Regions from separate parts of the Streptomyces sp. NPDC087845 genome, predicted to be linked through region 3. Evidence: riboswitches for the same ligand, from Rfam matches in the RefSeq annotation. Region 3 holds a riboswitch; each other region holds the start of a gene.
The links. Region 3 has a riboswitch for cobalamin ahead of ACIOMQ_RS09285 (HoxN/HupN/NixA family nickel/cobalt transporter). Riboswitches for the same ligand answer to the same signal wherever they lie in the genome.
Positions count from the first base shown of each region.

Region 1: another riboswitch for cobalamin. It lies ahead of ACIOMQ_RS24090 (DUF4430 domain-containing protein); the one in region 3 lies ahead of ACIOMQ_RS09285 (HoxN/HupN/NixA family nickel/cobalt transporter).
Region 2: another riboswitch for cobalamin. It lies ahead of ACIOMQ_RS24035 (CoA-acylating methylmalonate-semialdehyde dehydrogenase); the one in region 3 lies ahead of ACIOMQ_RS09285 (HoxN/HupN/NixA family nickel/cobalt transporter).
Region 4: another riboswitch for cobalamin. It lies ahead of ACIOMQ_RS17525 (ABC transporter substrate-binding protein); the one in region 3 lies ahead of ACIOMQ_RS09285 (HoxN/HupN/NixA family nickel/cobalt transporter).

Region 1 covers NZ_JBIUVC010000009.1:285,555-293,333, reverse strand. Annotated here, with positions in the region: gene asnB (asparagine synthase (glutamine-hydrolyzing)) at 1-45, shown strand, start outside; partial or broken gene ACIOMQ_RS24115 (DoxX family membrane protein) at 1,451-1,787, shown strand; gene ACIOMQ_RS24110 (SpoIIE family protein phosphatase) at 1,854-2,978, opposite strand; gene ACIOMQ_RS24105 (hypothetical protein) at 3,126-3,341, shown strand; gene ACIOMQ_RS24100 (DUF4142 domain-containing protein) at 3,683-4,210, shown strand; partial or broken gene ACIOMQ_RS24095 (ISL3 family transposase) at 4,629-5,468, shown strand; cobalamin riboswitch at 5,917-6,045, shown strand; gene ACIOMQ_RS24090 (DUF4430 domain-containing protein) at 6,181-6,669, shown strand; gene ACIOMQ_RS24085 (cobalamin-binding protein) at 6,666-7,577, opposite strand; gene ACIOMQ_RS24080 (hypothetical protein) at 7,662-7,779, opposite strand, start outside.
Region 2 covers NZ_JBIUVC010000009.1:269,481-277,259, reverse strand. Annotated here, with positions in the region: gene ACIOMQ_RS24060 (ABC transporter ATP-binding protein) at 1-78, shown strand, start outside; gene ACIOMQ_RS24055 (ECF transporter S component) at 75-902, shown strand; gene ACIOMQ_RS24050 (hypothetical protein) at 925-1,071, opposite strand; partial or broken gene ACIOMQ_RS24045 (tRNA 4-thiouridine(8) synthase ThiI) at 1,088-1,477, opposite strand; partial or broken gene ACIOMQ_RS24040 (ribonucleotide-diphosphate reductase subunit beta) at 1,577-1,699, opposite strand; cobalamin riboswitch at 1,909-2,087, shown strand; gene ACIOMQ_RS24035 (CoA-acylating methylmalonate-semialdehyde dehydrogenase) at 2,310-3,809, shown strand; gene ACIOMQ_RS24030 (acyl-CoA dehydrogenase family protein) at 3,815-4,963, shown strand; gene ACIOMQ_RS24025 (enoyl-CoA hydratase/isomerase family protein) at 4,960-6,027, shown strand; gene mmsB (3-hydroxyisobutyrate dehydrogenase) at 6,024-6,947, shown strand; gene ACIOMQ_RS24015 (enoyl-CoA hydratase) at 6,944-7,726, shown strand; partial or broken gene ACIOMQ_RS24010 (short-chain fatty acyl-CoA regulator family protein) at 7,773-7,779, opposite strand, start outside.
Region 3 covers NZ_JBIUVC010000003.1:2,688-10,466, forward strand. Annotated here, with positions in the region: gene ACIOMQ_RS09265 (iron ABC transporter permease) at 1-692, shown strand, start outside; gene ACIOMQ_RS09270 (ABC transporter ATP-binding protein) at 689-1,483, shown strand; gene ACIOMQ_RS09275 (hypothetical protein) at 1,602-2,393, shown strand; partial or broken gene ACIOMQ_RS09280 (sigma-70 family RNA polymerase sigma factor) at 2,531-3,160, shown strand; gene ACIOMQ_RS09285 (HoxN/HupN/NixA family nickel/cobalt transporter) at 3,185-4,273, opposite strand; cobalamin riboswitch at 4,301-4,503, opposite strand; gene ACIOMQ_RS09290 (biotin/lipoate A/B protein ligase family protein) at 4,828-5,892, shown strand; gene ACIOMQ_RS09295 (histidine-type phosphatase) at 6,033-7,394, shown strand; gene ACIOMQ_RS09300 (SpoIIE family protein phosphatase) at 7,553-7,779, opposite strand, start outside.
Region 4 covers NZ_JBIUVC010000006.1:142,060-149,838, forward strand. Annotated here, with positions in the region: gene car (carboxylic acid reductase) at 1-67, shown strand, start outside; partial or broken gene ACIOMQ_RS17505 (hypothetical protein) at 289-1,363, opposite strand; partial or broken gene ACIOMQ_RS17510 (GntR family transcriptional regulator) at 1,617-2,075, shown strand; gene ACIOMQ_RS17515 (ABC transporter ATP-binding protein) at 2,324-3,145, opposite strand; gene ACIOMQ_RS17520 (FecCD family ABC transporter permease) at 3,142-4,215, opposite strand; gene ACIOMQ_RS17525 (ABC transporter substrate-binding protein) at 4,251-5,294, opposite strand; cobalamin riboswitch at 5,324-5,506, opposite strand; gene ACIOMQ_RS17530 (sensor histidine kinase) at 5,808-7,046, shown strand; gene ACIOMQ_RS17535 (response regulator transcription factor) at 7,018-7,713, shown strand.

The sequences.
Region 1 (7,779 bases), on a different contig from region 3:
GCGCTGTGGCTGGACATGTACGAACCGGAGCTGGACCTCGGCTGACCGGGCTGCCGTCGGCGGGGCGCGTGTCGGCCGCCCCGTCGTCGCGCCGTCCCTCGAAGCCGCTCCACATCGCCCCGGAATGAGCGCTGGGCGTCGGACCGCACCGGTTGGGTGCCGATGCTCGACCAGGCCCTGCTCGTGGCTCGCCACGCAACGTCCGCCGTGTCGATTCCACCGTTTGGCTCGTCCCCGGCGCAGCAGCCCGATGTGGACACGGTGCTGCGCACCGTGAGGCGGGTGAAGTCCGTCCTCCTCCTCGGGGTGCGCTGCCCGAGGGGTGGGCGACGGCGGGCAGTGACGCCTCCTGATCAGAGCTCCTGCGGCAGCCGCCGGCACGGCGTCATGCCGCCCCCGAGCCGCGCCGCCCCTTGTAGTTGATCTGCATCCGGCGGAGATGGTTGATCATGGACCTGACCTGCGCCCTAGCCAGGTTATGCGCTCCGGGATGCGCTGAGTGCCATGACCGCCACTCGCTCCGGGCCATGCCGTGGCCAATTGGCAGGGCGTGGTGAGGGCTGACGTCGGTCTGACAAGCAGCAGGCATCGCCTTAGCGTGGGTCCAGGGAGCCGACTACGGAGGACTCTGTGCAGCAGTGGACCAGGCGTGAGGATGAGCGGCTGCTCACCGGCCAGGGCCGGTATGTCGCCGACTTGGCGGAGCCGAAGTGCCTGGACGCCGTTTTCGTGAGGAGCAGGGTTGCTCACGGCGTGCTGCGTGAGGCAGGCGGCGGTGCTCCGCTCGACCGCTTCAACGGCGGGAAGAGGGGCGAGGATGCCTTGGGGAAGTCCTGTGCGCGGCGCAGGACTTCTTCACACGGCCCGGCCGTAGCGGCTACGTAGACACCCGGCTCCAGCTGCCAGACGTCCCCGCACTCGTCAGCGCCACGTCGCGCTAGTGCTGGCCGGTCGCGGCTCCAAGCCGCGAAGCTGCCTTCGGGCAACCGCGGCGGCTCATTCATTCGGCCCATGAGATCGTCCCTGACTCTCGTACCCGTCCAGGCCGATATCGTCGGTAGCGTGGCTGGGAGCCGGGCGGGCGCCGGGCGCCCGCCCGGGGGGTGTGGTCAGCCCCGGTCGTCGCCGGCGTACGCATCCCATTCGTGGGCCCCTTACGCACCGTAGTGGCGGGTGAAGGACAGCTTGCCGAGCAGCTTGGCGATCATGATGCGCTCCTCCCGCCTGTTTGAGCCCTCCCAGCCGAGGGTTCAGCTAAGAAGTTCTCCCCAACACCAAATGCCACACATGTCAAATTTCCACGCATGCCATATATGTCATATTCGGAGCATCAGTCGCACGCGTGGATGTGAGGCGCGTGTTTGCGGGCTGGGCCCGCAGCCGGCCAACGTCGCCCCGGTGCTGGAGGTCAGTGCCGTCCCCGGCCGCGAGGTGCGGCGGCGCCAGTCACCCCGGAAAGGTCTATGCCGCCATCGGTGGTGGCTCCGAGTTTCTCGGGGGCCTCTCGGCCTGGCTCTGGGACTGTTCACCCCGCTGGCATCGGCTGTCCTGATCGGCGTGATGCTCAATGCCATGGTGACCGTCACCGCGGCACATTCCCTGTGGGAGACACAGAGTGGCGTCGAGTTCAACGTGTGCATCGCGGTCGTGGCGCCGGCCATCGCTGCCATCGGCCCCGGCCGGCTCGCCCTCGACAGACCGTTCCGCTGAGGAAGGGCGGCTGGCCGGAAGTCGCCTTCGCCCTGTGCCCCGGCGGCATCGGCGCCGCCATCGTGCCGAGCCTGTGAATCCGGGCAGAAGTTACTGATGCCACGTATTGAGCAGCTGCTGCGCGGCCGGGTCTACAGCCTCGACTACCCCGACCCCGATCCGGGCCCGGGGGTGCGCTGGATGCAGACCATGGCGGCGTCGTCGTCCAGGCGCCCGCCCACATGGGCCAGAAGGTCGGCGCGCAGGTGGTGGATCAGGGCCTGGGGGCTGTGGTGTGCCTGCGAGGCGGCACGTTCGGCCAGCGGGTAGAAGACTCTGCCGGGGTCCCGGGCTTCTATCACGCCGTCGGTGTAGAGCAGCAGCAGGTCTGCGGGCTCCAGGGCGAAGGTGTCCACCTGGTACTGGGGTGTGGTCAGCTCGCCCAGGCCCAGTGGCGGCGCGGGGCGGGTGGCGTTGAGTGCGGTGACCTGTCCGTCGCGTAGTAGCAAGGGGGGCGGGTGACCGCAGCTGATCATCTCCACCTTCTCGCCTGCGTCGGGGATGTCGATGATTGCGGCGGTGATGAAGCACTCCCCTTCCTGCTCCGACTCGGTGGGTTCGACCATGCTCCAGCACACGCTGTTCTCCAGGTAGGCCATGAGGTCGGGCAGGGAGGATTGCCGGTGTGCGGCCGCCCGGAATGCGCCCAGCAGCAGCGCGGCGTCTCCGATCGCGGTCAGGCCCTTGCCCCTCGCATCCCCGATGATCAGCCTGGTACCGGCCGAGGTGCGAGTGGCCGCATACAGGTCGCCGCCGATCTGCGCCTGCTCCTCTGCCGCGAGGTACACCGAGGCCACCCGCAGTGGCCCGATCCGCCGCGGCAGCGGTCTGAGCACCGCTCGCTGCGTGGCCTCCGACACCGTCCGTACCTGCGCCAGCTCACGGCCGTACCGATCCCGCAGCAACCGGAACACCGTCACAATCGCCGAGACCACCACCACGGCGATGATCTGCGCACCGATGCTCTCCGTGGTCAGGATGCGGAGCCCTACGCCGACGCCGAACAGGGCCCCCACAGCGATGACTCCGACCACGGCGGTCAGGAGGGGGCCGGCGAAAGAGGCGGTGAGCGCGGGTGCCACGATCAGCAGGGGGCCCAGCGGCACGTCGGGCCCGGTCGTTGCATCGGCCAGCACGATGGCTGTGATCAGAGCGAGCGGGATCGCCAGCAGGGCGTCTCTGGCCTGCCAGGAATGTTGGCGGAACGAGAGCCGCCGCCATATACCCATACGCCTGAATTTTACCTTACAAGGGCGACCACAACGGCGCGGCAAGGCGCCAATGAGCGGCACACACACCGTGCTCCACGACCTTCACGGCCTGATCGAAGCCGAACTTCCCCTGAACCGCGCTCCTACGAAGCGCTCGTCACCGCCGTGCTCGCGTGGGAGAACCCGCACCTCGAACCCCGCGACTACGAACAGATCGCCCTCCAGCCGACCGGTCACGCCCGCGCGATCGCCGCCGACGGGCAGCGCCACGCCACTGCCCTGCCGAAGAACGGCCGCGGCGCCCATGCCGAAATCGTCCTCCGCGAAGCCGCCGGACGCCTGTCCGCACCGCTGGATCCGCCCGGTGTACGAACCGCGTAGACCGGCGCGAACGCGGAGGTGTCGGCCACAGCGCTGTCGGCGCGGCGGGGGAGGGGAGGGCGGACGAGGGCATCGCCGGGGATGCAGACCACGGCGCGGCCATCAGGGATACGCCGGGGATACGGCCCGACGAGCTCACGGGGGTACGGCCCGACGAGATACGGCAGGGGATTCCGTTACCCGGGAAACGGCGGCCATTCGTGTGACAGACCGGTATTTGTGTGACCACGCCGTTTGGCACGGGAAAGCATGGCTACCGGACACCAACACGCGTGCCCGTTCAGCGACCGGTCTGATGCCGCCCCTTGCGCACCTCGGACCGGGCGAAGGGAGCAACGCAGATGATTGCTGTGCGACGCGTGGCCGCTGCCACGATGCTGGCAGCGCTGGCCGGCATATCCGCGCCTTCCGCGTTCGCGGCGGCCGCGGCCACCGATGACGCGCCTTTCCTGAAGGCGATCCATCAGGGAAACCTCGCCGAGATCGCAGCCGGACAGGACACGGGCAAGAACGCCACAACGGCGTGTGTGAAGACGGTCGGCGCCACACTGGTGCGCGACCACAGGAGGCTGGACGCCGACGTCAAGGCGCTGGCGGGCAAACTGCACGTTACTCTGCCGGCCGGGCCCTCCCCGGCGCAGGAGCAGGCATTGGCCGCCGTGCGGGCCAAGGCGGGTACGAGCACGTACGACGTCGCGTGGCTGAACACCGAGGCCACCGGGCACGTGGAAGCGCTGGCCCTGATCGACCAGGAAATGGGAACGGGGAGCAACGCCGAGGTCAAGGCGGCCGCCCGGGCGGCCCGCCCCGTGGTGGCGAGACACCTGGAACTGCTCCGGGACTGCAAGGCGGAGATCGACAGGTCGTGATCCCCACGGGCACCGGCGGCGGCCTCGGCGGCGATGACCACCGCACCAGCCGGACCCGCGCACCGGCGTTGGGCGCCGGAGAAGCCGCGGCCCCCGGTGGCGGTCGCAGTGGAGACACCCCCGAGCGCCGCTGACGGATCGCCAGGACAGGCCCCTGGTTTCGCGGGGTCTTCACCAGGGATGCGGGACGTGCGCGTCGGCCGTGGGCCGGATGGCGGTCACAGGCCGGCGCGCATCGGGGTCCCATCTGTACCGCCCACTCCAGCCCAAGGCCGGCCAACTGTTGTGTCCAGGAACGGCTTTTCTGGTCAATGGGGGGTCTGTCAAACGAACGGCCCTGTCTCACATTCGGTGGTGACGGAGGGTGTCGGTTTGCCGTTGACGTGATGTGCGTGATGTCAACGAGCTTGTAGATGTGGTGTTTTCGGGGCTGTCGCCGCTGGTCATCGAGGCCGTTTCCGACGAAGGCGAGGGGATTGTGGTGCGGGCTCGGACGCCGGAGGACCCGGTGCCGTGTCCGGGTTGCGGAGCGCCGTCCGGGCGGGTGCATGGCTCTCACCTGCGGACGGTGGCCGATGTGTCGGTGGACGGGCGGCGGGTGATGGCCCGAGTGCGGGTGCGGCGCCTGGTGTGTCCCACGCACGGCTGCCGCCACACCTTCCGCGAACAGGTGCCCGGGGCGCTGGAGTGGTACAGCGCCGCACTACCCGTCCGACCAGGCAAGTCAAGGCCGTGGTCGAGGAGTTAGCGGGCCGGGCGGGTGCACGCTTGCCGGCGATACCCGCGATGGGCGTCTCTCGTCACACTGCCCTGCGCGCCCTGATGCGCATCCCGTTGCCCACCGGGCGGGTGCCCCCGCGTGATCGGCGTCGACGACTTCGCGCTGCGTCGGCGGCATCGCTATGCCGCCGTCGTGATCGACGCCGAGACCCATGAGCGGATCGACGTGCTGCCCGACCGCACGGCCGACACCCTGGAGGCACGGCTGCGCGCCCATCCGGGCGTCGAGGTCGTGTGCCGCGACGGCTCGGCCACCTACGCCCAGGCCATCCGCCGTGCCCTGACCGACGCGGTGCAGGTTGGTGATCGCTGGCATCGGTGGCACAACCTGTGCGAGGCCGACCTGAGCGAGGTGAAGGCGCACAGTAGCTGCTGGGCCACCGTGCTGGACGCGCCCCTGGATGACGGGCCCCGCGCCCAGACCACCCTGGAGCGCTGGCACCAGGTCCACGACCTGCTCGACCAGGGCGCGGGCCTGCGGAGATCCGAGGGTGGTCGGGCGCTGTCGATCGGCGGAAGTGTCACGGTGACCCAGTCCGCGTCGGTACTTACAGCCGTTTCTGGCGGCTGCGAATGTGCGTCGGTCGGGCATCGGCGGACGCGGGGGTCTCGATGCCGCTGTCGGTCTCTCGCGTGTGGTGCAGGTGGGTGCGAGTCATCGCACGGAGGCCGTGTGCCGAGTTGGGGAAGCCTTGCCCTCCGTGCTCGTGCGGCGCCGCTTCGCGGCCCGCGGCAGTCACATGAGTGAACCTGCGGATATGTGAGCACCGGGCACGACAATGTGGCGCGCATGACCTGTCTCCGGTCCCCGTAAGTGCGGTGTCCCGGTTGGGAGGCCGGGCTGTCTTGGCCGGCATAGGCAGGCACGTCACGTTGGCCTCTGGTGACATTCCGTCGATCGGCAATAGCATGCGAGTGCTTCGGCGTTCTCGGAGCGACAACTCAATGCGTGCGCGCTCAGGGGGAAGCCGGTGGGAATCCGGCGCTGACCTGCAACCGTGTGTGGCCCGTCCGGGCCGCGAGTCGGAGAACCCGGTGCGTGACGTGCACCGCTTCCCACTGTCATGGTCTGCAGCGTGAAGCCCGCAGCACCGCTCTCGTGCGTCTCACCGTCCGTTCAGCGGACGGCTGCGCCAGGCAGCGGTCTGTCGGCCGGGGCGGCAGACGACCCATACCAGGAAGGCACTTCCGTGCACCTGATATCCGCCCGCCGTACCCTTGTTGCCTCGGCCGCCCTCGGCCTGGCTCTCACCTCCGCTCCCGGTGTCGCTCACGCGCAGGGCACGGCCTCGACGAACGCCGCCGTCAAGGTGACTGTGACCGTGAAGGGGCCGGACGGGCGTCTCTTCAACGGAAAGATCAAGACCAAGGGACACGACGTGACCACCGCCACCGGTGGTACGCACAGATGCGACGGCACCAACGGGGGAGCTCAGCCGAGCGCCGTCCCCACACCGACCGCGGCCCTCGACGACGCTGCCCGCAAGAGACACTTCACCTGGGACGGTGCCTGGTATGCCTCGTTCGACGACTTCTCGGTCGACACCATCAAGAACGTCAGTGGTGGAGGTGTTGCCTACTGGAACATCTCCGTCAACGGCACGCCGACCCCTGTCGGCGGATGCCAGTTCAAGCTGAATGCCGGGGACAAGGTCACCTTCACCTGGACCACCTTCTAGAACGGTCTCGCCTCGTCCGCTGTGACCGCCGCCCCGGCCCGCACGCCGTGCAGCACATGTGCCAGTATCTCGGCTCCGCGCACGACCCGCGGGCCGGGGCGGTTGAAGTAGGCGGGGCCGTCCAAGACCCAGACGCTGCCCGCCTGAACGGCGGGCAGGTCGTCCCAGCCGGGGAGTGAAGTGAGCGCATCCCTTTCTCTCAGGGTGCGTTCCGGCGGGAAGCCGCACGGCATCACGAGGAGCACGTCCGGACGCGCAGCGCGTACCTGATCCCACGTCATGGGCTCGGTGTGCTCGCCCGGCTCCGCCAGCAGCGCCTCGCCCCCGGCACAAGTGATCTGCTCGGGCACCCAGTGACCCGCAGGCCACAGTGGATCGAGCCATTCGACGGCCACAACCCGAGGCCGGGGGCGGCCCGCGACCAGCCCGGACACCTCGTACAGGCGACGGCGCAAGGCGGCCTGGCTCTGCTCGGCCCGGTCACGGACCCCGAGCAGCTCACCAACCGTCACCAGGCAGTCCAGTACGTCCGAGAGTGTCCGGGGCTCCAGGCTGAGCACCCGGGTCTCGGTGTCCATGACCCGGACCGCCTGGCTGACGCGCTCGTAGGAGACGGCGCACACGTCACACAGGTCCTGGGTCAGCACCACGTCCGGTGCCAGAGCGGCCAACGCCTCGGTGTCCAGCGTGTAGAGGGACGAGCCCGAGTGCGCCGAGCCGCCGACCGCGTCCGAGATCTCCCTGCTGCTCATCTCGTCCTGCGCGAGGTCCGCGCCGGTGACCACCGGAACGGACCGCACGTCCTGGGGCGGCCAGTCGCACTCGTGCGTCCGGCCGACCAGCTGTCCGGCCAGTCCGAGCTCGGCCACGATGTCGGTCGCGGCCGGGAGGAGGGAAACGATGCGCATGTCCGTGACTGTAGACCGCTCTGCGGCGACCGGGCTGCTGTGTGGCCCGGTCGCCGCAGAGCGGACGTCGATCATTTGGGAAGGTCAGGCACCCCAGCGCAGGGCGATCGTGTCACCGGCGTTGATCACCTTTTCGCGGGTGGCCGTGGCGAAGGAGGAGCCGTCGACGCCGGCCTTCCAGGTGTTCGAGCCGCTGTTCGCC
Region 2 (7,779 bases), on a different contig from region 3:
TTCCTCACCGTCGATCAAGTGACCTCGGCACTCGAAGTGGCCGACGCCGCATCCCGCGACGGCGAGGACCGGGCATGAGTACTACCGCCGCGACGGCCATCCGGCTCAACACCCGTGTTTCGCTGGTCATTGCTCTGGCCGCGTTCCTCGGAGTGGTCGCGTTCTTCTGGCCCTTCGTCGTCGCGCCCGGAAAATTCGGCTCGAACTACGCACCGCCCCTGATCTTCGGCATCCTGCTCGTCCTCGTACTGTGCGTGGTGCTCTCCGAGATAGCCGAGGGCGGCATCAACTCCAAAGCCCTGGCCATGCTCGGCGTCCTGTCCGCCGTCAACGCGGCACTGCGCCCCCTGGGCGCCGGAACAGCCGGCATCGAAACGGTCTTCTTCGTCCTGGTCCTGGCCGGACGCGTCTACGGGCCGGGCTTCGGCTTCACCCTCGGCTGCACCTCGCTGTTCACGTCCGCCCTGATCACGGGCGGCGTCGGGCCGTGGATGCCCTACCAGATGTTCGGCTGCGCCTTCGTGGGCATGCTCGCCGGATTCCTGCCCCGCGCCACCGGCCGCCGCGAGGTCCTGATGCTCGCCACGTACGGATCGGTCTCCGGTTACCTCTTCGGCTTTCTGCTGAACCTCTCCTTCTGGCCGTTCTCCCTCGACCCGAACAGTTCCATCGCCTACCTTCCCGGTCTGCCGTTCACCGAGCAGTGGCACCGCTACCTCGCCTTCGACCTCGCCACCTCCCTCGGCTGGGACACCGGACGGGCCGTCACCAACTTCGTCTGCATCACGCTGGCCGGCCCAGCGGTGCTCACCACCTTCCGCCGCGCCGCCCGCCGCGCACGCTTCCAGGCCCCGGTCCGCTTCACGCCCACCGGACCGACAGACCCCGACGGCCGTCCGTGAGCCTCGTGTCGCTGACCCCGCCTCAATCGTCCGAGCCGTCAGGGCGCAACCGCAGCAGGTCCGTATCCATGATCCAGCCGTGCTCGGCCCGTGCTTCGGCGCGCGTCAGGTGGTCGGGGTCACCGGCTCCGATGCCGATGACCAGAAGTTGCCGGGTGGCGGTACTCATACAGTGATGCTCCTTCTCACGCGCGGCTCACGGCGGACTCCGGCAGCTCTTCGTCCTGCCCCGGCCGCAGCACTTGGGCTGAAGCGGGCAGCGCTTCGATCACCTCGTCCAGGTCGAGGCGTCTCTCCACCGCGTGCAATTGCGGCAGCCCGGCCCGAGTGCCGACCCGGGGCGGGGCGAGCAGGCTGCAGCAGTCCTCGTCGGGGAGTACGGAGATGTCGGCGGTCCCGATGGACCGGGCCTCGTCGATGATTTCCTGTTTCTCCCGGCCGATCAGCGGGCGCAGTACGGGTAGCGAGGTGGCTTCGTCCACTGCGACCAGGTTGGCAAGCGTCTGGCTCGCCACCTGCCCCAGGCTGTCGCCCGTCACCAGCGCCTGGGCCCCGGCGGCATGTGCGAGTGCGGAGCGGCGCCCAGAGCCTCGACCGCCGCGGCCGTGATGCTCTCCATCGTGCTGGGCACCCGGACGGCCGGCTCGACGGAGTTGAAGCCGATGACACGCCGGGTACTTGTAGCCGGAGTAGTAGCCGTGCACGGCCTTGCCGCGCAGGATCAGGCGGATCATGTCGGCCGTGTTGGTGAGCATGGCGTGCGTGGAGAAGTGCAGCGGCAGGTAGAAGCCCGCGTACGGCGCCCAGGTCGTTGGAGAGCGGGACCTTCTCCGGCAGCCAGAAGCTGGCGGTGACCCGGTTCCACACCTCCAGGTCCGTACCCCGTGGCCCGGAACCAACCGGACTCCGACGGTAGCGCGGCGGAAACCGGCTGCTCGGCAAGGCTGTTCGCCCGTTCCCCGTTGCTACACGGGGCGTGGGGGGTGGACTTACTAGGACGTCCAACTATATCTTCGGGGGACAAGGTCCGCGGTGCAGGGAAGCCGGTGTGAATCCGGCACGGTCCCGCCACTGTGACCGGGGAGTGTGCTGCCTTTTACACGCCACTGGCGAGGTCTGCCGGGAAGGCGGGCGGTACACGGAGATCCGGGAGTCAGGATACCGGCCGCGGAATGTTCCGTGTTTTCCACGAGGATGGAGCAGACACGCATGGCACCGGTCCGTACACATACCCACGACCCTGGTGATCCGGCGGAGCGCACGCGACTCATCGTGCGCTCGTAGACCTGCGAGGCCCCGGCCCCGCTGTTCGCTGTCCCACGGCTCTCCCGGCAGTGCGCCCACCCGCGCGCCCGCCGAAGGTCGGCCGTGCCATCCCCGGATCTCACCTGACGAGAGCAGGCAGCCATGGTCCGTGAACTCACACACTTCATCGGCGGCAAGCACACCGCCGGCACGTCCGGCCTCTTCGGCGACGTCTACGACCCCAACACCGGTGCCGTGCAAGCCCGCGTGGCGCTCGCCGGCCGCGCCGACACCGCGTCGGCGATCGCCGACGCGGTCACCGCCCAGCAGGAGTGGGGACAGTGGAACCCGCAGCGGCGCGCCCGCGTCCTGCTGCGCTTCCTTCAACTCGTCGAGGCGGAACGTGAATCCCTGGCACGGATGCTGTCCCGCGAGCACGGCAAGACTGTTGCCGACGCACACGGCGACATCCAACGCGGCCTGGAGGTGGTCGAGTTCGCCGCCGGAATTCCCCATCTGCTCAAGGGCGAGTTCACGGACAACGCGGGCACCGGCATCGACGTGCACTCGTTGCGCTCCCCGATCGGAGTGGTCGCCGGAATCACGCCGTTCAACTTCCCCGCGATGATTCCGCTGTGGAAAGCGGCACCCGCTCTCGCCTGCGGGAACGCGTTCATCCTCAAGCCGTCGGAGCGCGACCCGTCCGTGCCGCTACGGCTGGCCGAACTGTTCCTGGAGGCAGGTCTGCCGCCTGGCGTACTGAACGTGGTGAACGGCGGCAAGGAGGCGGTCGACACCCTCCTGGAGGACCCCCGGGTGGGTGCGCTCGGCTTCGTCGGCTCCACCCCCATCGCCGCGCACATCTATGCCACCGCCGCCGCTCACGGCAAGCGTGCGCAGTGCTTCGGCGGCGCCAAGAACCACATGATCGTGATGCCGGACGCCGACCTGGACCAGGCCGTCGACGCGCTCATCGGCGCCGGATACGGATCCGCGGGGGAGCGCTGCATGGCGATCTCTGTGGCCGTGCCCGTCGGAGAGGAGACCGCCGGCCGTCTCGTCGCTGCGCTCAAGGAGCGCATCGCCACGCTCCGGATCGGCCGCTCCGACGACGTGGAGGCCGACTTCGGGCCCCTGGTGAGTCACGATGCCGTCGAACGGGTCCGCCGGTATGTGGACATCGGCGTCACCGAGGGCGCCGAACTGGTCGTCGACGGAAGGGACTTCTCCCTGCCGGGCCATGAGGACGGCTTCTTCGCGGGGGCATCTCTCTTCGACCGCGTCACCTCGCGGATGCGGATCTACCGGGAGAAGATCTTCGGGCCCGTCCTGTGCGTGGCGCGCGCCGCTGACTACGAGGAGGCCCTGCGCCTGCCCAGCGAGCACCCCTACGGAAACGGCGTCGCGATCTTCACCAGGGACGGAGACACCGCCCGCGACTTCACCCGCCGGGTGAACACCGGCATGGTCGGCGTCAACGTCCCGATCCCGGTTCCCGTCGCCTACCACACCTTCGGCGGCTGGAAGCAGTCCGGCTTCGGGGACCTGAACCAGCACGGCCCGGACGCCATCCGCTTCTACACCCGCACCAAGACCGTCACCTCGCGCTGGCCCTCAGGAGCCAGGGAAGGCGCGAGCTTCACCCTTCCCACCATGGGGTGAGCGCCATGACCACCACATCACTCACCGAAGACCAACAAGCCCTGGTCGAGACCACCCTCGACTTCGCGCAGGACCACCTGGCCCCCCATGCCGTCCGATGGGACCGGGACAAGCACTTCCCGCTCGACGTGCTGCGCAAGGCCGCAGGGCTCGGACTCGGCGGCGTCTACGTACGGGAGGACGCGGGAGGCAGCGGCCTGACCCGCGCCGACGGAGTCCTCGTCTTCGAGGCCCTCGCCTCCGGCTGCCCCTCCATCGCCGGCTACCTCTCCATCCACAACATGGTCGCCTGGGTGATCGACACCTACGGCGACGACGAGCAGCGCGCACGATGGCTGCCCCGCCTGTGTGCCATGGACGACCTCGGCAGCTACTGCCTCACCGAACCCGGCGCAGGATCGGACGCCGGGGCGCTCAGTACCCGCGCGGTGCGGGACGGCAACGACTACGTCCTGACCGGCGTGAAGCAGTTCATCTCCGGGGCGGGCGCCTCCCAGCTGTACATCGTCATGGCGCGCACCGGGGGAGCGGGCCCCGACGGCATCTCCGCGTTCCTCGTGGACCGGGACGACCCCGGCCTCTCGTTCGGGCCCAACGAGACGAAGATGGGCTGGAACGCCCAGCCCACCCGCCAGGTGATCCTGGACGGTGTCCGGTTGCCCGCGGACCGGCTGCTCGGCCGGACGGGCGACGGGTTCCGGATCGCCATGAGCGGCCTGAACGGCGGCCGCCTCGGGATCGCCGCCTGCTCCCTGGGCGGCGCCCGCAGCGCCCTCAGCAAGAGCCTTTCGTATCTCGCCGGCCGAGAGGCGTTCGGCGCCCGGCTGCTCGACGCGCAGGCCCTGCAGTTCCGCCTCGCCGACATGGCGACCGAACTCGCCGCTGCCCGCGCCCTGGTCCACCAGGCAGCCGAGGCCCTGGACCGCGGAGACCCGCAGTCCCCGCAGCTGTGCGCGATGGCCAAACGCTTCGCCACCGACACCGGCTACGCCGTCGCCGATCGCGCCCTCCAACTCCACGGAGGATACGGATACGTGAACGAGTACGGCATCGAGAAGATCGTCCGCGACCTCCGGGTCCACCAGATCCTGGAAGGAACCAACGAGATCATGCGCGTCATCGTGGCCCGTGGACTGACGGAGGCGTTCCGGTGACCGCCGCCGAGGAACACGTCCTGCTCAGCACCGAGGGCCGCGCGGCCCACCTCACCCTCAACCGGCCGCAGGCACTCAACTCCCTGACTCATGCCATGGTGCGACGCATCGACGAGGCACTGACCGCCTGGGAGCACGACCCGGCCGTGGCGACCGTGATCATCACGGGCGCGGGCGAGCGGGGCCTGTGCGCCGGCGGCGACATCCGCTCCATCTACGAGGACGTCCGCGCCGGGAACACCGCCTCGGCCGGCTTCTGGCGGGACGAATACCGGCTCAACGCCCGCATCGCCCGCTACCCCAAGCCGTACGTCGCCGTGATGGACGGAATCGTGATGGGCGGCGGTGTCGGAGTCTCCGCGCACGGCAGCATCCGCATCGTCACCGAGCGCTCCCGGATCGCGATGCCGGAGACCGGCATCGGCTTCGTACCCGACGTCGGCGGCACCTATCTGCTCGCCCTCGCCCCCGGTGAGCTAGGCACCCACCTGGCACTGACCGGCGCGCAGATCGGCGCGGGCGACGCGCTCCTGTGCGGGCTCGCCGACCACTTCGTACCCTCTGGCCACCTGCCCCAGCTACTGGGCGAACTCCCGACGCGGCCGGTCTGGGACGCGCTCCAGCTGTACGTGCGCCAACCGCCGCCCGGCGAACTGGCCGGCCATCGATCCTGGATCGATGCCTGCTACAGCGCCGACACGGTGGAGGAGATCATCGGCCGGCTGCGCGGCCATGGGCCGAGCGCCGCCGAAGAAGCGGCAGATACCCTCGCGGCCAAGTCGCCCACTGCCCTGAAAGTCACGCTCGCCGCGCTGCGCCGTGCCAGGCGTCTCGGTCCGCTGGAGCACGTTCTGGAACAGGAGTACCGGATCTCCTGCGCCGCGCTCGCCTCGCACGACCTTGCCGAGGGGATCCGGGCACAGGTCATCGACAAGGACCGCAGCCCCCACTGGGCACCGGCCACCCTGGCCCAGGTCACCGACACCGACGTGGCGCGCTACTTCGCCCCGCCGGCCGAAGGCGAACTCCATCTGGCCACAACCACACAGGAGGTGCCGTGGTGAGCAGCAGGCGCACGATCGGATTCATCGGCCTCGGACACATGGGCGGCCCGATGGCCGCCAACCTCGTCAAGGCGGGCCACCGAGTCCTCGGCTACGACCTGATGCCCGAGCTCCTCACCACGGCAGTTGGGACCGGCGCGGAAGCCGCCGGATCATCGGCTGATGCCGCAGCGGCGGCAGACGTGGTGATCACCATGCTGCCGGCGGGTCGGCATGTTCTCGGCCTCTACCGGGAGGAGGGGCTGTTGTCCGCCGCCCGGCCGGGCACCCTGTTCATCGACTGCTCCACCATCGACGTGGCCGACGCGCGCAGCGCCCATGACGCTGCGGTCACCGCCGGGATGCGTGCCCTGGACGCCCCGGTCTCCGGAGGAGTCGTCGGCGCCGAGGCCGGCACCCTCACCTTCATGGCAGGTGGCGGCGACGCCGAATTCACCGAAGCCGGACCGCTCCTGGCGGTCATGGGCAAGAAGGCTGTGCACTGCGGCGGACCCGGCGCCGGGCAGGCCGCCAAGATCTGCAACAACATGATCCTGGGCGTTTCGATGATCGCGGTGAGCGAGGCGTTCGTCCTCGGGGAGAGCCTGGGCCTGTCCCACCAGGCCCTGTTCGACGTGGCCTCCACCGCGTCCGGCCAGTGCTGGTCCCTGACCGTCAACTGCCCCGTACCGGGCCCCGTCCCCGGCAGCCCCGCCAACCGCGACTACCGCCCCGGCTTCGCCGCACCGCTGATGGCCAAGGACCTGGGACTGGCAGCCGCAGCCGCCAAAGCAGGTGGTGTGCACACCGAACTCGGTCTGCGGGCAGCAGAACTGTACGCGGCCTACGCCGAAGGAAGCGGTGCCGACCAAGACTTTTCCGGGATCGTCGGAACGATCAGGAATCAGTCGCACACAGCACGGGACGGAGACAGCGCATGACCACAGAGCCGTACGAGACGATCCGAGTCGAACACAAAGGGCGCACAGCCCTCATCACGCTCGACCGCCCCAAGGCCCTCAACGCACTCGATCTTCAGGTGATGAACGAGGTCGTCGCCGCGACCGCGGACCTGGACCGCGACCCAGGTATCGGCTGCATCGTCCTCACCGGATCACCGAAGGCTTTCGCCGCCGGAGCCGACATCAAGGAAATGCGGCCCCAGAGCTACATGGACATGTACCTCAGCGACTGGTTCACCGCCTGGGACCGGCTCGGAGCCCTGCGCACTCCTACGGTCGCGGCCGTCTCCGGGTACGCACTCGGCGGCGGCTGCGAGCTGGCGATGCTCTGTGACATCCTGCTGGCCGCCGACACCGCCGTGTTCGGCCAGCCCGAGATCAAGCTGGGGGTCATTCCAGGCATCGGCGGATCCCAACGGCTGACCCGGGCGGTGGGCAAGGCCAAGGCCATGGAGATGTGCCTGACCGGTCGCACCATGGACGCCACGGAGGCGGAGCGGGCCGGGCTCGTCTCGCGCGTGGTGCCCGCTGATGAACTGCTCGGTGAGGCCATGTCCGTGGCCGAGACCGTGGCGGGGATGTCCCTGCCCGTCGCGATGATGGCCAAGGAAGCAGTGTCCCGGGCCTTCGAGACGACTCTCGCCGAGGGAGTCCGCTTCGAACGCCGCCTCTTTCACGCCGTGTTCGCGACCGCGGACCAGAAGGAAGGCATGGCCGCGTTCGTCGGCAAGAGGACACCCGGCTTCACGCACTCCTGATTTCCCGTGCTCGTGAGCGGCCAGGGAGTACCTTCTTCCCGGCCGCTCACCTG
Region 3 (7,779 bases):
TTCTCGGCGCGGGCACCGGGGGCCTGTTCGGGCTGGGAGTCTCCGGAGCGGCGTTCGCCGGTGCTCTGGTGTCGTTCGGTCTGGTCTGGACGATCGCCCGGCGCGGCGGCGGCTTCTCGCCCCTGCGCCTGGTGCTGGCGGGGGTGGCGATCGGACAGTTCCTGTCGGGGTTCACCAGCTTTCTGGTGCTGCAGGCCGGTGACGAGCAGCAGACCCGGGGAGTGCTGTTCTGGCTGATGGGCAGCCTCGGTGGGGCGCAGTGGCGCTCGCTCGCCGTACCCGCGGCGGTCGTTGTACTGGGGCTTGCCGTGCTTCAAGGACGGGCCAGGGCGCTGAACGCCTTGCTGATGGGTGATGAGACGGCGGCCGCGCTCGGAGTGGACGTGGTGCGGTTGCGGCGCGAGATGTTCGTGGTCACCAGTGTGCTGACCGGTGTGCTCGTGTCCGTCTCCGGGGCCATCGGATTCGTCGGGCTGCTGGTGCCGCACCTGTGCCGTCTCGTGGTCGGCGGGGACCATCGCAGGCTGCTGCCCGTGTCCGCGCTGACCGGTGCGGTGCTCCTGGTCGTCGTGGACACCGTATGCCGCACCGCGCTGCCGGACCAGGAGCTTCCCATCGGTGTGGTCACGGCACTGCTGGGTGCCCCCGCGCTGCTGTTCCTGCTGAACCGACGTCTGGAGAGCAGCGGATGAGAATCGACGTGCACGACCTCCGGGTCGCCTACGACGGCCGTACGGTGGTCTCGGGGCTGGATCTGATCGCGTCCTCGGGCGAGATCACCGGACTGGTCGGTCCCAACGGCAGCGGCAAGTCGACCGTGCTGCGTACCGTCTACCGGCATCTGCGCCCGGCCGCCGGCCGTGTGCTGCTCGACGGTACGGACATCGGGACGCTGCCGCCCGCCGAGGCGGCCCGGCACATCGCCGCGCTGCCGCAAGAGCGCGGCAGTGAATTCGAGTTGACCGTGCGCGAGATCGTGGCGATGGGCCGCACCCCGTACAAGCGGGCCTTCGCCGGTGAGAACGGAGCGGACCGCGACATCGCCGAGCGGGCCCTGCAACAGGTCGGTCTGGCGGGACACGGGGGCCGCCGGTTCTCCGCGCTGTCGGGCGGGGAACGCCAACGCGCGCTGCTGGCCAGGGCTTTCGCACAGGACACGGACGTCCTGGTGCTGGATGAACCGACCAATCACCTCGATGTGCGCCACCAGGTGGAGCTGCTGTCCCTGCTGCGGGCCCAGGGGCGCACGACGCTGATCTCGTTGCACGACCTGAACGCGGCGGCTTCGGTGTGCGATCGCCTGCATGTGCTGCACGACGGCGCGGTGGTCGCGTCCGGCACCCCGTCGGAGGTCCTCAAACCCGCGCTGCTGGCGGAGGTGTTCGGTGTGCGGGCGGCGGTGGTCGAGCACCCGCTGACCGGTGATCCGCTGATCGCCTTCGATCACCGGTCGGCGGCCTCGGCGGCGCCCGCTCCCCGGTGAGGCGCACGGCGCGCCCCGCACGGTGCACTCCCGCGACGGCCCGGAGCCGCCTCCGGGGTGCCGCTCGCCGCCGCCCGGTCGCCCGGCCCTCCGGCCGTACTGCCAGGATGAGTTCGCCATGACGAGCGATCCGGGGATGCGCGCGGTGCGGGCCGTGATGTTCGCGGTCGTCTGCGTGCTGCTCGCGGCCCTCGGTCACATCGTGATGTCGGGCTCGCCCGTGCCCTGGTGGGCCCTTTCCGCCGCGCTCGCGGTCGTCGCCGCGGCCGCGTGGACGGCCGCGTCCCGGGAGCGCGGGCTGCCGGCGGTCACCGGTGCCGCTGTCGTGGTCCAGGCAGGGCTGCATCTGCTCTTCGCCTTCTCCCAGAGCCGGTCCGGCCCCTCACCGTCGAAGACCACCTCGACCACCTCGTTCGCCCGGCTGTGGGCGGAGCATCTGACGTGCGGGACGATCCGGCCCCGGGGCATGTCGGTGGCGGAGGCGGAACGCCTGGTCACCGCGGCGGGGCTGGGCGGCCGGCTGCACAGTCCGCCCCCGGGCACACCGCTCGACGGGATGGAGGAGGCGGTCGGCCGGGCCGGGCAGATGATCTCCGGGGGCGGTGACGGGGCTGCCGCATCGCATCACCTCGGCGGCATGTCCCCCGCCGGAATGCTCCTGGCGCACCTGCTCGCGGCCGTGCTGTGCGGTCTGTGGCTGGCCTACGGAGAACGGTCCGCCTTCCGGATTCTCCGGGCCCTCGCCGGCCGGCTGCTGGCCCCGCTGCGCATGCTGCCGCGTCCCGCGATGTGCTGCGAGGGTCCGCGGGTCCGGCGGCGTGCTCTCGGTACGACCGGCCCGCTGCGCCGCCTGCTGCTCGCCCACTCGATCACCTCACGAGGGCCGCCCGCCGTCGCCGCTGTCGTCTGACAGCCGGAGCACCGGGCCGCCCGCAGTAGAGCCGCGCCCGGTCACCCCGGTCCCGCCGTGCGGCGGGACTGCCCGACGCACCGGCATGCCCCAAGGGCATGCCGGATTTCCGGATTCTCCGAGAGGGACACCAGGCAATGTCTCCTGCCCTGCACCCATCCTCCGGGCCCGACAGCGGTGCCCGTACCCGCGTTCCCCGAGCCGGGACGTCGCCCGGCGACACCGCGCGCCGTGATGCGACGGTCACCGGCTGGGCCCTCGCCGCCCGCGGTGGTGACCCTCTGGCCACCGAACGGTTCGTCCGTGCGCTGCACGTCGATGTCCGGCGCTTCGTCGCCCACCTGTCCTCCGATCCGCAGGCGGCCGACGACCTGACCCAGGACACCTTCCTGCGCGCCCTGGGCAGCCTGCACACCTTCCAGGGCCGTTCGTCCGCCCGCACCTGGCTGCTGACCATCGCCCGCAGAACGGTGATCGACAGCCTCAGACGCACCGCGGCCCGCCCGCGCCTCGCCGATGGCGAGGACTGGCAGACGGCGGTCGAACACGCCCAGCCCCGCCATCTGCCCGGCTTCGAGGAAGGCGTGGCGCTGACGGAGCTGCTGTCCTCGCTCGCACCCGAGCGCCGGGAGGCCTTCGTCCTCACTCAGGTCCTCGGCCTGGAGTATGCGGAAGCGGCCTCGCTCTGCCGTTGTCCGGTGGGCACGGTCCGTTCCCGGGTGGCGCGCGCCCGGATCGCACTGGCGGAACTGCTCCTCGCCGCCGAGCACGGGTCCGACGGCGAAGCCGGCTCAGCCGCCGTCGCCGGCGCGGGCCGTCCAGCGTTCCTCGACCTTCGCGATCCTCCAGTACGCCAACGCCACCGCCCACACCAGCACGAAGAGTCCGACGATCAGGTAGCCGACGTTGCCCAGGTCGAGGCCGGAGATCCAGCTCGTGACCGAGTCCCGGAGATCGAGCTTGTCGTGCAACACGGTGACCAGCTCGATCGTGCCGATGAGAAAGGCGACCGCGATCGACAGGCCCGTGATGGCGAGGTTGTAGAAGACCTTGCGCACGGGGTTGGAGAAGGCCCACTGGTAGGCGAAGTTCATGAACGTCCCGTCGAGCGTGTCGAACAGGCTCATCCCGGCGGCGAACAGCAGCGGCAGGCACAGGATCGCGTACCAGGGCAGACCGGCTGCGGCGCCGCTGCCCGCCATGACCATCAGGGTGACCTCCGTGGCGGTGTCGAAGCCGAGACCGAAGAGGAAGCCGAGCGGATACATCTGGCCGGGCCGGGTGACGGACCGGGTGAACCGGCCGAGGATCCGGTTCATGAACCCTCGCGAGTCCAGGTGCTGCTCCAGCTCGGCCTCGTCGAAGCGGCCGGCGCGCATCGCCCTGAACACGCGCAGAATGCCGGCGAGCGCGACCAGGTTCAATGCGGCGATCAGGTAGAGGAAGGACCCGGAGACGGTCGTGCCGACCACACCCAGCACCTGGTGCGCGCCCGAATCCTCGTTGATCAGTACCCCCGCGAGGCGCGCTCCCCCGGCGACCAGTGCCGCCATGGCGATGACCACGCTGGAGTGTCCGAGGGCGAACCAGAAACCGACCGACACGGGCCGCTTGCCGTCGGCCATCAGTTTGCGGGTCGTGTTGTCGATGGCGGCGATGTGGTCGGCGTCGAAGGCGTGCCGCATGCCGAGCGTGTAGGCGGTGATCCCCAGCCCGATGCCGAACGCCTTGGAACCGACCTGGTAGTGCTCCGGCACGACCAGCAGGAACAGCACTCCGAACGCCACCACGTGCAGAGCCGCAATCACCGCCAGCAGCCCCGCGGTACGGATGGTGTCCTCGCGCCGCCATGTGAACACGGCGGAGTCGGGCAGGGTCATGCGGTCACGCTCCAGCACCTCGTGGATGACTTCGTGAGATGCCGTGGCCGGTCTCCTGGCTGACGGGTTCGCTCGCGCTCGTGCCCGCCCCTGCCTTCCCGGCCGCGCTCTGCGGCCAGTGGCGTCAGTGGGACGGATACTCCCCGATCACAGTGGCGAGGGCCGCTCCGGCCTGAGACTCCTGGAGTCTTTCACCGGTCTTCCCGAACACCACGGCGCGCCCACTCTAGGTTCCCGCGAACGGCGCCTACAAGTCCCGCCTACAAGTCCGGTGGCGTGCGCGGCGGTTCCCCCCCGAGACGTGACCGCGGCCTCCGGGGAGGGAATGGCCCGGGGAACGCCCTCCATTCCCTCGGCGCGGAGGGCGCGGAGGGCGTGGAGGGCGCGGAGGGTCAAGTCCCCTTCCCGGCATACCGGAGCTCGTGACGCAGGACGCCGCCCTGGCGCACGGCCCCGTCGTGGCAGCGGATTAAATCGCACGCCACGGGCGTTGTTCCTGTTCAGCGCCGATTCGTAGAAGAGTGGAAGAATCGGGCAGATCTGGAGGCATGGCTGTGCACGGTGAGTACAAGGTCCCGGGCGGGAAGCTCGTCGTCGTCGATCTGGACGTCGAGGGCGGGGCGTTGCGCAACGTACGGGTGGCCGGGGACTTCTTCCTGGAACCGGACGAGGCGATTCTCGCGATCGACGCGGCGCTCGAAGGTGCCCCGGCCCACACCGACACCGCCGGGCTCGCCGCCCGGATCGACGCGGCCCTGCCCCCCTCGACCGTGATGCTGGGCCTCAGCTCCGAGGGCGTCGCCGTCGCCGTACGCCGGGCCCTCGCGCACGCCACCGAGTGGAGCGACTACGACTGGCAGCTCATCCACGAGGCGCCGCAGCCCCCCGCGCTCCACATGGCCCTCGACGAGGTCATCACCGCGGAGGTCGCCGCCGGCCGGCGCCCGCCGACGCTCCGGGTCTGGGAATGGGACTCCCCCGCCGTCATCATCGGAAGCTTCCAGTCCCTGCGCAACGAGGTCGACCCCGCCGGTACGGACCGCCACGGGGTCACCGTCGTCCGCCGCATCTCGGGAGGCGGAGCCATGTTCGCGGAGCCGAGCAGCACCATCACGTACTCCCTCGCCGTGCCCCAGTCCCTCGTCTCGGGCCTTTCCTTCGCCGACAGCTACGCCTACCTCGACGACTGGGTCCTCGAAGCTCTCGGCGACATGGGTATCAAGGCCTGGTACCAGCCGCTCAACGACATCGCGACCGAGATCGGGAAGATCGCCGGAGCCGCCCAGAAGCGCGTCGTGGGTCCCGACGGCGGGCCCGGCGCCGTGCTGCACCACGTGACGATGTCCTACGACATCGACGCCGACAAGATGCTCGACGTCCTGCGCATCGGCAAGGAGAAGATGTCCGACAAGGGCACCAAGAGCGCCAAGAAGCGTGTCGACCCGCTCCGCCGGCAGACGGGTCTGCCGCGCGCAACCGTCATCGACAACATGATCGACTCCTTCCGGAAGCGCCACGGCCTCACCCGCGGCCGGGTCACCCCCGAGGAGATGGCCCGGGCCGAGGAACTCGTACGCACCAAATTCGGTACGGCCGAGTGGACGGCGCGAGTGCCGTAGCCCCTGGGGCCGCGGCGCGGACAACCGCTCTCGGGGCGGTGGGCCCGGGACGCCCGCCATGCCGCGGCCACCCGGCGTTCATGTCGTCCGGAGACGATGCGCCGGATCGATCGGGCTCCACGGGACGGAGCGAAGAACGCATGAAACGCCTCGCCTCCACCGCCGCCCTGGCCCTCGTGGTCTCCGCGGTCCTGGGCGTCTCCCAGCCTGCTCAGGCCGGTCCCCGGCCGTCGGGTCCGCCGGGGCCGGGCTTCTATTCCACGAAGACCCCGTACGAACCACGGCAGGACGCCCGGACATACCGGTCGGCGCCCAAGGGCTTCGTTCCGGTGTTCACCGAGAGCGTCTCGCGCCACGGCTCGCGCACGTCGACCAGCAGCGAGGACGGGGACCTGATCCTCCAGCTGTGGGACAAGGCCGCGAGCGAGGGGGAACTCACCGGGCGCGGCAAGCACTTCGGCCCCGAGGTGCGGTCGCTCCTCGACGCGATGGAGAAGGCCGGGTACGGGAACCTCAGCGGCCGGGGCAAGCGGGAGATCCAGGCCACGGCGGTGCGGATGCATCAGCGCCTTCCCGGGCTGTTCCGGCAGATCGCCAAGGACTCGGAACCCATCGACGTGGTCAGCTCCGGCAAGGACCGCGCCGTCGACAGCGGCAGTCTCTTCGCCGCCGCGCTCGCCGGCGCCGACCCGGCCCTGAAGCCGCTCATCGGCCCGGCCAGGACCGACAAGGACCTGCTCTACTTCCACAAGGCCGACGGCGGTGCCGCGTACCGCGACTACCTCGCGAACGACCAGCGCCTCGCGGCCACCCTCAAGAAGATCACCGATCAGCCCGCCACCCACCGTGCGGCCCGCAACGTACTGGAGAGGATCTTCACCCCCGCCTTCGTGCAGCGGATCTCCGCCGGGGAGTTCTCCTCGATCGGCACCGGCATCGATGCGGCCGAAGCGGTCTACAACCTCTACAGCATCGCCCCGACCATGAGCGACGAGGGCACCTGGCGGATGCGGCGCTACATCGCCCCGCGCGACGCCGCCTGGTTCGCCTACCTCGACGACGCCGAGGACTTCTACGAGAAGGGGCCCGGCTTCGCGGACAGCGACATCACCTACCGGATGGCGGACGTTCTGCTCGACGACTTCTTCGAGCAGGCCGAGGCCACGCGGGCGGGGACCGGCGACGTGGGCGCGGAGCTGCGCTTCACCCACGCCGAGGAGATCATTCCGCTCGCCGCGCTGATGGGGCTGCCCGGCTCCACGGAACCGGCCGCCGCACGCCCCTACACCTACGCCGACAACCCGTGGCGGGGTGCTTCGGTGGCTCCGATGGCCGCGAACATCCAGTGGGACGTGTTCCGGAAGGACGACACCTACCTGGTCCGGATGCTCTACAACGAGAAGGAGACCGCGTTCAAGCGGGGCTGCGAGCCGGTTGCGAAGGGCAGCCCCTTCTACGACCTCGACGAGCTCAGGCGCTGCTTCGGTCGCACGGCCTCCTGACGAACGGGGCGCGTCGTACGTCCGGTCGGCGGGTGGCCGGGAACCCCTGACGGCGTGGCACGCCCCGTCCGTGCCCTGGGTCCGTGCCCCGTGTCCGTACCCCGTGTTCGTGCCCCGTGTCCGTACCCCGCGACCCCGGCAAGGGGCGTACCGAGGCTTCAGGCCCCCGTCGCCGGGAGTTCCTGTTCGGTCCAGATGATCTTGCCTTCGGGTGTGTAGCGGGTACCCCAGCGGCGGGTGAGCTGGGCGACGAGGAAGAGACCGCGCCCGCCCTCGTCGGTCGTCCTGGCGTGCCGCAGCCGGGGGGAGGTGCTGCTGCCGTCGGAGACCTCGCAGATCAGGACGGACTGGCGCAGCAGCCGCAGCCGGATCGGTCCGGTGGCGT
Region 4 (7,779 bases), on a different contig from region 3:
CCCCCACCTGTCGGCAGCCCTCATTCGCAAGTACGTCACCGACCTGCGCCGGCTCGATCTGCTCTGAGGGTCCGAGGAAAGACCTCACTGCCTCGGGCCGCCGACCGCCTGCGTGAGTGTGTCCGGCCAGTTGTCCGGCCGGACGGCGTTCGGCCACGATGCCGGTCGCGGCGGGAGCGGGGGCGCGGCGCGCGCTCCGGCTGCCGGGCGGTGCCCTGGTGCGGACCGGTCGTTCGGCGGGGACCGGTCCGCAGCGCGAGGGGAGCCCGGCGCCGGACGCGGGTCAGGCCCCCAGCGCAGTGCGATGGTGTCGCCCGCGTTGACGGCCGCGCCCCGGGTGGCACTGGTGAACGCGGAGCCGTCGGTGCTGACCTTCCAGATGTTGGAGCCGCTGTTGGCCTTGCCGTTGAGCGCCGTGATGCCGCCTGTCCCGGGCGGCGGCGTCACCGCGGTCACGCAGCCGGACGGGGTGGCGGCGCTCGTGGCGGCGTCGAGTACGGATCCCAGCGTGGTCGTGGTCCCGGTCGGGGTGACGGAGACGGAGCACACCTTCACGTTTCCGGCACCGTCGTCCACGGTGAGAGCCAGCTGTGCGGCCGTGCCGGCGGTGAAGGTGCTCTGGGCCACCCACTGGGGGTGCGCCGCTGGTGACCGGTACCGGGGGAGTGGCGGTGAAGCCGCCTCCCGCGACGGCGCGCAGCCCGTCGATGGATGCGTAGGCGGAGGGCGCGGTGTCGCTCGGCAGGTACTTGAAGCCGCCGCCCGGGTTGAACTCCTGGGCTATGAGGAAGTCCCCGGTCTGAGGGTTGATGCCGCGGGCGTTCAGGCCGGATACGACCCAGCCGTTGGAGTCGGTGTTGACGCCGAACATGGCATTGAACGCACCGGTGCCGGTCACCAACTTGCCCTTGAGGAACGCCTTGGCCCGGGTGATGCCCGAGTCGGTGCTCGGGACGCCGGAGACGCACAGCGCGGCCATCGCGGCACTGGTCATGTCGATGTCGCTCGTGGCGCCGAGCTGCCCCGGGTTGCCCTCGGCCTTGCTGAAGTTCCAGCCGCCGTCGTTGTGCTGGTTGGCCCGGATGCGGGTGATCAGGGAGTTCCGCAGGGCCTGCGGTATGCGCTGCGCCCCTGCCTGCGTCTTGGCCCCGCCGAGGGCCAGCGCGGCGAAGACGGTGCCGTTGAAATCGGCGGACGGGCCGAAGTAGCCGGGCTCGGCGTTCTGCCAGTAGCTGTAGATGTCGGCGACCAGATTGCGGGAGGCCGAGAAACGGGCCGGATCGATGCCGGCGGCGTAGGCGTTGAGCGTCGCACGCTCGTAGTCGGTGACCACCGGCGTCGCGGACGGCCAGCCGGCCGTGGATGTCGGTGCCGTGCAGGAGGTGCTCGCGGACGGGAGGGCGGTTGGTGAAGCGAGCGGCGAGGGCCGTGCCGAGCAGGCAGCGCTCAGCCGCGGATGCAGGCCGGGCCGTGGGCGCCGGGCTCGGCGATGTCCGGCCGGGCCGGCTCCGGCACCGAGCGTATTTCTACTCCAGTAGCTTTCACCTGGTGCAGTAGCTTGCCAACGCCGCTGGAATTACCAGCTGCCGCGCAGCAGAACAGTCGGAGGGTCACCAATGCCCCGAGAGGCGCCGTACCTTGCAGTGGCCGACGCGCTGTGCGCACGGATTCTCGCGGGAGAGTGGGAGATAGGTGAACGCCTGCCGTCCCGGGCACGGCTCGCCGAGGAGTACGGCGTCGGACGCAACGTCATGCAGAGGGCCGTGGACGGGTTGATCATCAAGGGCCTCCTCGAAGGACGCGCGGGCTCGGGCACCTACGTCCGCATGCCGCGTGAGCGCCTGCGGATGGTGCGTTCGCGGCACCGCGAACGCCGGGGCGGCTCCCCCTCCCGCGCCGGGGCGACGGAGCGGGGCAGGGCCGGAGCCTGGGATTCGCACAGCCAGGCGCGCGTCCCCGCCCCTGGGGCAATCGCCGAGAGGCTCGCGATCAGCCCCGGAGACCTCTGCGTCACCACGCACTACGAATTCCTCGCCGACGGGCAGCCCGTCCAGCTCTCCGAATCCTGGGAGCCCTGGGGTGGCATTCCGCTCGGCGGGCTCTTGGGGGAGTCGCGGGCTCTCTGTTCGGAGCGAGAGCCGTACTGTGGATCGGTGCCGTCGGCATGACAACGAGCATCCTCCCGTACTTCCTTCACCGCTGGCGGAACGCCGTTGACGCAACGGCCCGGCACGGCTGATCGCGTCGCAGGGGCAGGCCGCGGCCGCAACGGCCGACGCCCACAGGTGTGTTGAGGATGCCGATGGCGCAGGCGCCCGCCCGCTCACGAAGCGGAGTGGTCCATTGCGGCGGCCGGGACCGGCCGGCCGATCGTCGCAGGGAGGAAGGTGACGTGGGGTGCCCCGGTGCGCGGATGAATGACCACCTCTCCCGCCACCCCGTACACCTCGTGCAGTAGTTCCACGGTGAGTACCTCGGCGGGCGGTCCCGACACGATGACCTCGCCGTCGCACAGGACGTAGAGGCGGTCGCAGTAGTACGCGGCCAGATTGAGGTCGTGGAGCGCGACCAGGACGGTGGCGGGGAGTTGGCGCAGTATGCCGAGGACTTCGAGCTGGTGGCGTATGTCCAGGTGGTTGGTGGGTTCGTCGAGGACGAGCAGCGAGGGCTGCTGGGCGAGGGCACGGGCGATGAGTATGCGCTGGCGTTCGCCGCCGGACAGCCGGTCGAAGGGGCGGCCGGCCAGGAGGGTGGCGTCCACGGCTGCGAGGGCCGACTCGATCAGCCGGGCATCCTCGACGGTGTCGCCCGCGAGCAGGCCCTTGTGCGGGGTGCGGCCCATGGCGACGACCTCCCGTACCGTCAGGTCGAAGCCGGCGGCCGACTCCTGCACCACTGCGGCCAGGGTCCGTGCCAGCTTGCGTACGGGCAGGGACCAGGCGTCGGTACCGTCGATCCGCACCTGTCCGGCGTCGGGGCGCAGGACGCGGTAGACGGCGCGCAGGAGGCTGGACTTGCCGCTGCCGTTGGGGCCGACCAGGCCGACCACCTCGCCGGGGCGGGCCCGCAGTGAGACGTCCCGGACGAGGTGGCGTGCCCCGGCGGTCAGGGTGACGCCGTCGACGGTGAGTTCGGTCGCGCTCATGCCACTCCTGGGTCGGCGTTCCGGCGGGCGTCGCGGCGCATGAGCCAGAGGAAGAAGGGACCACCGCACAGCGCCGTGAGCACCCCGACGGGGATCTCCATGGGGGCGGCGACGGTGCGTGCGGCGATGTCGGCCCAGATCAGGAAGACCGCTCCGCCCAGTGCGGCCGTCGGCAGTACGCGGCGGTGGTCGCCGCCGACGAAGAGGCGCACGATGTGCGGCAGCATCAGGCCGACGAAGCCGATCGGTCCGGCCGCCGCGACCAGGACGCCGGTGACGAGGGACAGCATGATGAACATGCGGGTCCGGAACCGGGCCACGTCCAGTCCCATGGTCGTTGCCGCCTCTTCACCGGCGAGCAGCAGGTTCAGGTGCCGTGACTGCACCAGGAGGACGGCGATGCCGAGCAGCAGGGCCGCGCTGGGCAGCCACAACGTGCCCCAGTTGACACCGCCGAGGCCGCCGAGGGTCCAGGCGAGGACCGCGCGGGCCTCGTTGCCCCGGCCGGTGGTGAGCAGCAGCAGGTCCATCACCGCGGTGAGCACCGCCGCGGTCGCCACACCGGACAGCACGAGCCGCACCGAGGTGATGCGTCCGCCGGTGCGGGCGGTCGCGTACACCACCAGCAGCGAGCCCAGGGCACCGGCGAACGCGGCGGCCGACAGCGACACCGGCCCGAACACACTCACGCCGAAGACGATCACTGAGACCGCGCCGAGGGAGGCTCCGGAGGAGACGCCCAGCAGGTACGGCTCGGCGAGCGGGTTGCGGATCAGGGCCTGCATGGCGGTGCCCACCACCGCGAGTCCGGCCCCGGTCACGGCCCCGAGCAGCACGCGCGGTGCGCGCACGTCGAGGACGATCGTCTCCCGGGCCCGGGACCAGTCGGGATCCGTCCAGTCGGCGCCCAGGGCGTGCGTCACGATGCCCCACACCTGGCCGGGCGGCACGTGCACCGAGCCGATGGCCAGGCCGGCCGTGGCGGAGAGCACCAGCAGCAGCGCGAGGACGCCCAGCGTGAGCGCGAGGGCGGCGTCACCCGACCGGTTCATGCGGCGCCGGCGCCCCATCGCCGGCTCATCGCCGGCCTTCGCGGGTGCCTCCGTCACCGGAAGCTCTCGGGATGCAGGCCGCGGGCCAGGCCGTCGACCGCGTACGCCGACCGGATTCCGACCAGGGTCGCGGTCAGTGGCAGCACCACGAACCGTTTGTTCTTGACGGCGGGGACATCGGCGAGTGCGGGCTGCGAGAGCAGGAACTCCTTCTTCTGCCGGACGCTCCCGGAACCCGCGTAGTCGTAGATGGCGATGACCTCCGGCTTGCGGTCCACGACCTGCTCCCAGGAGACGTCGCCGAAGACGTCGTCGAGGTCCGCGAAGACGTTCCGGCCGCCGGCCAGCCGGATCAGCTCGCTGCCCAGGCCCTTGCCGCCCGCGGTGAAGGCCGTCTTGTCGCCGCTGTCGTACACGAAGACAGGCACTTCGGCGTCGTTCTCGACCGCCGTGGTGGCCTTGTCGATGCGTCCCTGGAGATCGGTCACCAGCTTGTCGGCGCGGCCCGGTATGCCGAAGATGCTGCCGACGGTGCGGATCTCGTCGTAGGTGTCGCTCATCGTCACCTGCTTCTTGCCGCAGTACTCGCGGTTGAGGTAGGTGTCGATGCCGGCGTCGGCGAACGCCTTGCGGGAACGGCCCTCGTTCTCGGCGAATGCGCTGCCGTAGCCGCCGTAGACGAAGTCCGGCTCCGCGTCGAGGACGGTCTCGAAGGAGGGCTCCTTCCTCGCCAGTTCGGGTATCGCCTCGAAGTCCTTCTTCAGTTCGGGCAGGACGGCCGAGTCGGGGAAGGCGGTGCCGACCATACGGTCCTTCAGGCCCAGGGCGAGCATCAGTTCCGCCGGGTGCTGATGGATGGTGACCGCGCGCGAGGGCGGTTTGACGTACGTCGTCCTCACGCCGCAGTTGTCGATGCTGACCGGGAAGCCCTCGGCCGGTGACGCGGTGGCCTTGGCGTCCCCGGTGGAGCCGTGGCCCGTGCCGCAGCCCGCGATCACCAGGGTGGTGGACAGGGTGACGGCTGCGGCGACGGCGCGCAGGGCACGACGGGGCCGGGCAGGGGGGAAGCAGGGGCGGCGAGGTATGCCGAAATACACGTAGAGCCTCCTGGGGAGTCCGCGCTCCTCAAAACGGGCCCGCGACAGGCCAGTGTCCTGACTCCCGGATCGACGCTCCCCCCGCCTTCCCGCGCCGGGCGCAGTGGCATGTCGAAAGGTTGTACTCCCCGGTCACAGTGGCGGGACCGTGCCGGATTCGCACCGGCTTCCTGTCTCCCGTCGCGGCGATGACCTGCCGATATTACGTTTCTTCGGGGCTGCCGCACAAAGGGCGCTCGTGTGAGTGATCGCACGTCGCCGGACCGATTCGGGTCCCCTGGGACCCCTTGCCCGCCTCGTGGCTCCTCGCTCACGCCCTCGGCATCCGGCTCGGACTCCTCGCCGCCCGGCCCCCACCGCCCGTCCTCGTGACAGCGGAGCCGCGGGCCGGGCAGCACGACGTGGACGGCTGTGCGCCGGCGAAGGCTCGGCGGACGGGCAGCGGCCGGTGGCCGAGGCGCCCCTGCCCCGCGCGGCGATGCCCGATGCGGCCATTGACCCTACGGTGGTGACATGGCGGTGATCAGCGGTTGGAGGCGGTGGACGCGGCCCCGGATCGGTGTGGTGGACGCACTGACCGTGGCTGCGCTGTTCGGGCTGGCGGTCGTGGCTTCCTCGGTCGTACCGCACCAGCACACGTTCTCCTTGCGGTGGCCCGCCGTGGTGCTGGCGGGTATCGGTTGCTCTGCGCTGGTATGGCGGCGGCATCACCCCTTCGGCGTACTGGCCGTCGCCATTGGCTGCGGGGTGGCCTTTCAGGTGCTCGGATTCCGCGAAAGCCCTCTGGTGATCAGCCCGGTCCTGGTGTCGGTCTACACCGTGGCCGCGCTGACCGACCGGCGTGCCGCCTGGACCGCGGCAACATTCTCGGCCGCCGTCCTGGTGGGCGCCGCCGTGGTGTGCGACCCGCGCGCATGGCTGGCCCCCGACAACGCGGCGATGCTGGCGTGGACGGCGCTGCCGGCTGCCGTCGGGGACGGAGTGCGTTCCCGACGCGCCTATGTGGCAGCCGTGGAGGAGCGGGCGGAACACGCGGAGCGCACGCGTGAGCAGGAGGCGCAGCAACGGGTGGCGGCCGAACGGGTGCGGATCGCGCGCGAGCTGCACGACATCGTCGCGCACCACATCGCCCTGATCAACGCTCAGGCGGGCGTGGCCGTGCATCTGGTGGAACGGCGGCCGGAGCAGATCGTGGCCGCCTTGGAGGACATCCGGGACACCAGCCGGTCCGCACTGGACGAGCTACGGGTGACCGTAGGGCTGCTGCGGCAGTCCGGCGATCCCGTGGCGCCGCGTGATCCGATGCCGGGCCTCGCGCGCGTACCGGCGCTCCTGGCGTCGTTCGAGCGCGCCGGTCTGGCCGTGAGCCATACCCGGCGGGGCATCGCCGAACCGCTGGCGCCGACGGTCGACCTGGCTGCGTACCGCATCGTCCAGGAGGCCCTGACGAACGTGCACAAGCACGCCGGTGCCGACCATGCCCGGTTGTTCCTGCACTACCGCCCCGAGCGGCTGACGATCACCGTCGAGGACGACGGACGAACCGGAGGGGACCACGCCCGTCCGGGGACGGGGCACGGACTGATCGGGATGCGCGAGCGCGCTGCCACGGTCGGGGGCTGGCTGCACGCGGGAGTGCGCCCGGAGGGCGGCTTCACCGTGACGGCCGAGCTTCCGCTGCGTCCCGGCCTGGTGATGGGAAAACCACCGAGGAGAGACGGGCATGACGGTTCGCGTACTGCTTGCCGATGACCAGGCCCTGCTGCGGGGCACCTTCAAGATGCTTTTCGACTCCACCGATGACATGGAGACGGTGGGGGAGGCGTCCAACGGGGAGGAAGCGCTGGAACTGGCGCGTACGGAGCGCCCCGATGTGGTCCTGATGGACATCCGCATGCCGGACATGGACGGCCTCGACGCCACCCGCCTCATCAGCGAGTCCGAGGACCTCACCGGGGTGAAGGTGCTCATCCTGACCACCTTCGAGGACGACGAGCACGTGGCCGAGGCCCTGCGCGCCGGTGCGAGCGGCTTTCTCGGCAAGGGGGCCCGGCCCGAGGAGCTTCTCGACGCCGTCCGCACGATCGCCGCCGGCGAGGCACTGCTGTCCCCGTCGGCGACGCGTGCGCTGATCAAGCGCTTCCTCGCGCAGCCGGACCCGTGCCCGGCGGGCGTGCACGAGCGGTTGGAGTGTCTGACGCGGCGGGAACGCGATGTCGTGGGGCTGGCGGCACTGGGGCTGTCGAACGACGAGATCGCGGAACGCCTCTTCGTCAGCCCGCTGACCGCCAAGACCCACGTCAACCGGGCCATGACCAAGCTGGCGGCTCGTGACCGGGCCCAGCTCGTAGTCATCGCCTATCAGTGCGGCCTGGTCAGTCCGGCAACGGAATCCGGGGACTCACAGGCGCCCCTGTAGTCGTCGGCGCGGTATGCGCGTGTCGTCGCGGTCGTAGCCGGTCGTGGCGGATACCGCAGCCGTGGT